DNA from 2 places in the Pseudomonas sp. PK-RTE-24 genome. Region 2 is predicted to be linked to the other one. Evidence: riboswitches for the same ligand, from Rfam matches in the RefSeq annotation. Region 2 holds a riboswitch; the other holds the start of a gene.
What was found. Region 2 has a riboswitch for cobalamin ahead of cobW (cobalamin biosynthesis protein CobW). Riboswitches for the same ligand answer to the same signal wherever they lie in the genome.
Positions count from the first base shown of each region.

Region 1 (3,804 bases), 860 kb from region 2:
ATCGGCGAGAAGAAGCGCAATTCGGCGCCCATCGCCCGCAGCAGATCGAGACTGGCGCCATAGGTGAAGGCAAAGGCTTCATCGCGGGCAACGGCGATGCGCACACCTTTTAATAGAGGCTCGGCGGCGATGACGTCAGGCCCGGCGAATTCAACGGCCGGTGGCAGCGCGACCTCGCAACTGCTGGCCAGCGCATCGGCGGCCGCGTCGAGGCGCAGATCCAGATCATTCAATTCGCTGGCCTGAACCAGGCCGAGGTGGCGGCTCGGCAATTCGATACCGGTTTCGCGGGACAGCGCACCGTACCAGCGCAGACCTTCGGTGAGGCTGCCTTCGAGTAATTGCGCATGGCGCAAGGTGCCGACGCGGTTGGCCAGCACGCCAGCGAACGGCAAGTCCGGCTGATACTTGGCCAGGCCCAGCGCCAAGGCGCCAAAGGTCTGCGCCATGGCGGTGCCGTCGATCACGCCGAGCACCGGCACACCGAAGTGGCGTGCCAGATCAGCGCTGGATGGCGTGCCGTCGAACAGGCCCATCACGCCCTCGATCAGAATCAGGTCGGCTTCGGCGGCGGCTTCCCACAACAGCCGGCGACTTTCCTGCTCGCCGACCATCCACATGTCCAGTTGATACACCGGCGCACCGCTGGCGCGCTCGAGGATCATCGGGTCGAGAAAATCCGGGCCGCATTTGAACACGCGCACCTTGCGCCCTTGGTTGCGATGCAAACGGGCGAGTGCGGCGGTGACGGTGGTCTTGCCCTGACCGGAGGCCGGCGCGGCGATCAACACCGCCGGGCAGTGACGTGGTTGCTTCAAAGTTCGACGCCTTTCTGCGCTTTGATCCCGGCCTGGAAGGCGTGCTTGAGCATGCCCATTTCGGTGACCGTGTCGCCCATCTCGATCATTTCCGGCTTGGCGCCGCGACCGGTGACCACTACGTGCTGCATCGGTGGGCGCGCCTGCAAATCGCTGAGCACCTGATCGAGATCGAGGTAGCCGTGCTTGAGGGCGATGTTCAACTCATCGAGCACTACCAGACCGATCGAAGGGTCGCGCAATAATTCGCGGGAGACTTCCCAAGCGGCGGTCGCCGCGGCGATATCGCGCTGGCGATCCTGGGTTTCCCAGGTGAAGCCTTCGCCCATGACGTGGAAACGCACCTGCTCGGGGAAGCGGCGGAAAAACAATTCTTCGCCAGTGCTGTTGCGGCCTTTGATGAACTGCACAACGCCGCACTGCATGCCGTGGCCCATCGCGCGGGCGAGCATGCCGAACGCCGAGCTGCTCTTGCCTTTGCCATTGCCGGTCAGCACCAGCACCAGGCCACATTCGTCGGGCGAGCTGGCGATGCGTTCGTCGATCACGGCCTTCTTGCGCTGCATGCGCGCCAGATGGCGTTCGTCACGCTCGGGGGAATCAGTCATGGGGGGAGCTCTCCGTTGAGGCTGGATAACGGCGGGCAGGCACAAGAATAGACGGCAAAAAGCCTGGCATCGCCCACCGTGATGCCGCTGAGATGGATCAGGCCGGTCTCCGGGCTCATGAGCGGCGTTTCGCCGGACTGCGCGCCTTCCCGCTTCTTTCGAGGCAGTGGCTCAAGGCGCAGTTTTCACTCATTTACCGTTGCGGGGGCAGCGCCGGGATCGTCGTGGCTTCGCTTGAAGACCACCCTCACCGGCTTCCCTGTTTCACTCTGTCGACGCGGGGCCACAGAGCACCTGAAACAAGCGGCGAAGGTTAGAGGGTTGGAGGTGGAGCGTCAATTGAAGAGGCGCTTTGCGCGCGAATAACTGCCGCTGATCCATTGTGCAGCGGCAATCTTGTGCCAGACTGCGACAAGTGATATCAAAGAGCCATGCTTTTTTCGAAAGCCCACTACAACAATAAGGATGACGACGATGCAAGGCATGATCATCAGCAACCCGCGCCTGGAATTTCTGCGCCCGGTGCTGGAACGCTGGTTTGACTGTATCGATCGCTACAACACCGTACGCGGCGACAACGAAACGCCATATTGGCACGACGAGAAAGCCAATCTCGGCCTGCTCTCGGCAGCGGCGTGGATGGCTGAAATGGTCACGCTGAACGACACGGCCACGCGCAAACAGAACGAAGAAGGCGAACGCAATGCTCGCGCCGACCTGCTGATTGCCGGCGCCGAAGACCGCGCGTTCATTCAGGCCACGCAACGCTGGCCACGGGTCAACAACCTCAACCTGACCCAGGCACTGCTCGACGTCACCGCCGATGCCAAGCGCATCAGTTACGCCAGCGATCTCAAGCTCGGCTGCCTCTTTGTTGCTCCGCAAAAACCTCAGCACAGCGCCAGCCCCGAAGAATTGCAGGACATGGTAGACGACCTGCAAAAGGAACACACCTGCGCCGTGGCCTGGTATTTCCCCTACGCCTATCGCAAATTGCACAGCGACGCGGGCAACTATCATCCGGGCATCGCCATGCTGTTCAAGGAAGCCCGCGGTTGAGCAGTTGAACCATCGGGCCTGCGCCCTCCTCTATGTTTAGGAATGCATTCATAGGGAAGATCAGCAATGCGCAAGGCCCAACTCGCTCTTATCATCGCCGTCGCTGGCGGGCTCGCCGCCTGCGGTGAAACCTCCAGCCTGCAAGTCTCCGACGGCACCGGCCCGTCACCGAAACTGCCCGAACCGAACAAGACGCTGATCCCGACAGTCAACATCGCCCCGGCGGTGGGCTGGCCGGACGGCGCGAAACCGATCGCAGCGGCCGGCACCCAGGTCGCCGCGTTTGCCGAAGGCCTCGATCACCCGCGCTGGCTCTACGTGCTGCCCAACGGCGATGTGCTGGTGGCGGAGACCAATGCGCCGCCCAAGCCCGATGACAGCAAAGGCATTCGTGGCTGGGTGATGAAGAAAGTCATGGGCAAGGCCGGTGCCGGCGTGCCCAGCCCGAACCGCATCACCCTGTTGCGCGATGCCGACCACGATGGCGTCGCAGAAACCCGCACGGTGTTCCTGCAGAACCTCAACTCGCCGTTTGGCATGACGCTCGTCGGCAATGATTTGTATGTGGCCGACACCGACCGCCTGCTGCGTTTCAACTACGAGCCGGGCGCCACCGAGATCAAGACCCAACCGATCAAAGTCGTCGACTTGCCCGGCGGTACACTGAATCACCACTGGACCAAGAACGTCATCGCCAGCAAGGACGGCAACAAGCTCTACGTCACCGTCGGCTCGAACAGTAACGTCGGCGAAAACGGTCTGGATCAGGAAGAAGGCCGCGCGGCGATCTGGGAAGTGGATCGTGCGACCGGCAATCACCGGATCTTCGCCTCGGGTATCCGCAACCCCAACGGCCTGGCTTGGGAACCCACCAGCGGCGCCTTGTGGACAGCGGTCAACGAGCGTGACGAAATCGGCAGCGATCTGGTGCCGGACTACATCACCTCGGTCAAGGACGGCGGCTTCTATGGCTGGCCGTTCAGCTACTACGGGCAACACGTCGATGTGCGGGTCAAACCGCAGAATCCTGATCTGGTGGCCAAGGCCATCGCTCCGGATTACGCGGTCGGTCCGCACACCGCTTCGCTGGGCCTGACCTTCGCAGAGGGCAACCGGTTGCCGGCGCAATTCAAGGAAGGCGCATTCATTGGCCAACACGGCTCGTGGAACCGCAAACCGCACAGTGGCTACAAGGTGATTTTCGTGCCGTTTACTGGCGGCAAGCCGACCGGGCAGCCGGTGGATGTGCTGACCGGCTTCCTCGACAAGGACGAGAATGCGCTGGGCCGCCCGGTAGGCGTGGTGATCGATCAGCAAGG
Region 1 is NZ_CM133224.1:5,590,056-5,593,859, forward strand. Features, by position in the region: gene ACV8MC_RS25095 (cobyrinate a,c-diamide synthase) at 1-818, opposite strand, end outside; gene cobO (cob(I)yrinic acid a,c-diamide adenosyltransferase) at 815-1,426, opposite strand; cobalamin riboswitch at 1,510-1,739, opposite strand; gene ACV8MC_RS25105 (hypothetical protein) at 1,901-2,485, shown strand; gene ACV8MC_RS25110 (PQQ-dependent sugar dehydrogenase) at 2,552-3,804, shown strand, end outside.
Region 1: linked by a shared signal. The riboswitch ahead of cobO (cob(I)yrinic acid a,c-diamide adenosyltransferase) and the one ahead of cobW (cobalamin biosynthesis protein CobW) in region 2 are both predicted to bind cobalamin.

Region 2 (3,804 bases):
CGACGTGGATCACGCCGTGGGCGCCGTAGGTGTTGCGCAACCAGAAATAGAAGGCCAGATAGCCGTGCGGCGGGACCAGATCCGGGTCGTGATACACCGAGCTGGGATCGACCTGATAACCGCGGGCCGGCTGGATGCCGACAAAGGTCAGACCGAAACGCAGACCGGCGATCATCAGCCGGCCGTCGCGACACATCGGATCGTTGTGTGGCGATCCCCAGCGCTCGAGTACCGCCGCGCGATTCGCCTCCGGCAACGCGTTGAACATTGCCAGGTAATCGTCCATCGCCAGGCTTTGCTGGCACGGGCGCAGGTCAAGACTGTCGAGGTCGTTGCTGACACCGCCGAGCAATTGCTGGATCAGCTCGGTGCCGCTATCGGGCAACTCGGCCGTGACCGGATAACCCTCTTCGCGCAAAGCGCGGAGGATGTTCAGCGCCGCCGCTGGCGTATCGAGGCCGACACCGTTGCCGATGCGGCCGTCGCGGGTCGGGTAGTTGGCGAGGATCAGCGCGATGCGTTTTTCGCCATTGGGCACCCGCCCCAGAGCAATCCAGCGCCGCGCCAGTTCGGCGACGAAATCCATGCGTTCAGGTTGGGCGCGATAACAGACCACATCGGACTGGCTGCGCTCGCTGCGCCAGGCCAGATCCTTGAAGCTGATCGGGCGGCTGATGATGCGTCCGTCAAGTTCGGGCAAAGCAATGTGCATCGCCAGATCGCGCGGCCCGAGGCCCTGCTCGCTGTCGCGCCAGCCAGGCTCGTTGTCCTGGGCGCAGATCGCTTGAATCACCGGGATGTTGCGGCGAAACGGGCGCAGATGCGGCGCCTCGGGACTCGATTGGGCAAAACCGGTGGTGTTGAGAATCACCCCCGCCTCGACTTCATCCAGCCAGTCCTCGACCACCGACAAGCAACCGGGTTCTTTCAGACTGGCCACCGCGATCGGCAGCGGATTGAGTCCGGCTGCCTGCAAACGCTGACAGAACACATCGATGAACGCCGTGTTCGCCGCCTGCAAATGCGAGCGATAAAACAACAGCGCCGCCACCGGTTGACCGGGCAGCCATTCGGCTTGCCAGTCGCTCAGGGCAGCGCTGTTTTTCTGTGGGTGATAAATCGCCGTGCGCGGCAGGGTTTGCGGCTCGCTCCACGGGTAATCGCGGGCGAACCATTGGTTGCCCAGGCAACGGAAGAAATCCAGCGCGTTACCCATGCCGCCCTGACGCAGGAATTGCCAGAGTCGATCGCGCACGTCGGCGCTGACCGTGCTCAAGTCGCTGAGCTCGGGGTCCGGGCGGTCATCGCCGGGCACCAGAATCAGTTGCACGCCGCGTTCGGACAACTCGACCAGCCGCGCGACACCGTAGCGCCAATAGGCGATGCCGCCGTGCAGTGAGATCAGAATGACCTTGGCGTGGCGCAGCACTTCGTCGACATACAGATCGACAGAGGCGTGATTCTGGACCTGCATCGGGTTGGCCAGACGCAGGCTCGGATAATCATCGGGCAGTTGCTGCGCAGCCTCGGCGAGCAGCGCCAGGCTGGAATCGCCGCTGCACAGGATCACCAGCTCGGCGGGGGTTTGTCCGAGGTCGGCAATGTTGTCGTCCGAGACGAATCCGCCGGGCTGGGTCCTGAGCAGGTGCATGGCTTAAACGCTGAGCGCAGCGCGCAATTGCGCTTCGAGTTGTGCCGCATCAAGCTCCTGACCGATCAGCACCAGACGCGTCACCCGCGCTTCGTCGGCACCCCACTGGCGGTCGAAATGCTTGTCGAAACGCGTGCCCACGCCCTGGATCAACAGGCGCATCGGCTTGTTCGGAATCGCCGCGAAGCCTTTGACCCGCAGGATGCCGTGCTGCACCACCAGTTGCGTCAGCGCGTCGAGCAGCAGGCTTTCGTCGGCTTGCGGCAATTCGATGGAGATCGAATCGAAGGCGTCGTGATCGTGGTCGTCGTCATCACCGTCATGGTGGTGATCGTGGTGGCTGTGGCGGCTGTCGATATGCTCTTCAGAGCCGGCACCGAGACCGATCAGCACGTCGAGCGGCAGGCGGCCATTGCTGGCTTCGACGATTTTTACCGCTGGCGGCAGCTCTTCGGCGACTTCAGCGCGTACGCGAGCCAGATCTTCCGGGCTGGTCTGGTCGGCTTTGTTGAGGATGACCAGGTCAGCGCTGGCCAGTTGATCGGCGAACAGTTCATGCAGTGGCGATTCGTGATCAAGGTTCGGATCGAGTTTGCGCTGGGCATCGACCTGATCCGGGAACGCAGCGAATGTGCCTGCGGCGACCGCCGGGCTATCGACCACGGTGATGACTGCATCGACGGTGCAGGCACTGCGAATTTCCGGCCACTGGAAGGCTTGCACCAACGGCTTGGGCAGGGCCAGGCCCGAGGTTTCAATAAGAATGTGGTCGAGATCGCCGCGACGGGCGACCAGTTCGCGCATCACCGGGAAGAATTCTTCCTGCACCGTGCAGCACAGGCAGCCGTTGGTCAGCTCATAAACGCGGCCGCTGGCCTCTTCTTCGGTGCAGCCGATGGTGCATTGCTTGAGGATTTCACCGTCGATGCCCAGCTCGCCAAACTCGTTGACGATCACCGCGATGCGCCGGCCCTGAGCGTTGTCGAGCATGTGCCGCAGCAGCGTGGTTTTGCCCGAACCGAGGAAACCGGTGACGATGGTGACGGGGAGTTTGGCCAGTGTTTTCATCGGTATGCCCTTTGGCAAGCGGCGGGCATACGGGACGAGAACCGGCAGCGCGCGTGCACGCCGGAAGCATTCGCCACCGGATCACCCCGCCCGGTTGTAGTGAGAATCTGTGACGAGGCAGGTCTCCTGGCTGACGGCGTTCAGGCGTTGGGCCTGGCGTCCATTGCGCCTTCCCGCTGGCTCATCGGTTGAGCTGGCAGTGGCGTGGCAACGAACATCACCGTTCACAGTTGCGGGGGCAGCCGCGGCTTTGACCGCGTTCCCTTCTTAGCTTCGGCGAGTGCCGAAGAACCTCGAAAGCGCAAGGCTACGCATGGGTCCGTCGTGGGTCAATGGTCGGTGAGTCTGAAACTGGGGGTATATCCGTTGCTGCGGTAACGGCTTCTTATGGTTTCGCTCTTACAGCGAGTCCCTTTTTCAAACGCCAAAAAGGAACCAAAAGGCTTTGCCCCGGCGTACGGCCCGCTCGCTGGGGCTCGGGGTACCTTCGTTACGGGACCGATCCGGGCGCAGCGGCTACGGTTTGCTTCGCTGCACCTCCTTCCGCTGTGTACGACTGCGTCGTACGGTCGCTGCGCTCCCACCCCCGGATCGATCCCGTAACGAAGCCTGCCGAAGGGGCAAAAGATCAAGAGCCGAAGCAAAAGCAGAAGCCAGATCAAAAGATCGCAGCCTTCGGCAGCTCCTACAGTTGGATCGCGCACCAGCTCAAGAACAGGTGGCTGTCAGGCCGCCTTCGCGAGCAGGCTCGCCTACAAAGCAAACGCAAAGCAGCGCAGCTGCCCGCGGCGAAGCCGCCCCACTCAACAATGAGCGTTAGCTCGAGTGCTCTTGATCTTGATCCACCGGCGACGTCGGAAGGCTGAGTGGAGGGATTGATCCGGGCGTGGGAGCGCAGCGACCGTACGACGCAGTCGTACACAGCGAGTGTAGGTGCAGCGAAGCAAACCGGAGCCGCTGCGCCCGGATCAGTCCCGGAGCGAAGGAACCCGAGCCTGCGAGGGCCGAACGTAGGAGCAAGCCTTTTTGGGTACTTTTTCGGCGTTTGGAAAAAGTGCCTCGCCGTAAGGGCGAAACCGTAATCA
Region 2 is NZ_CM133224.1:4,730,091-4,733,894, forward strand. Features, by position in the region: gene cobN (cobaltochelatase subunit CobN) at 1-1,651, opposite strand, end outside; gene cobW (cobalamin biosynthesis protein CobW) at 1,655-2,719, opposite strand; cobalamin riboswitch at 2,819-3,030, opposite strand.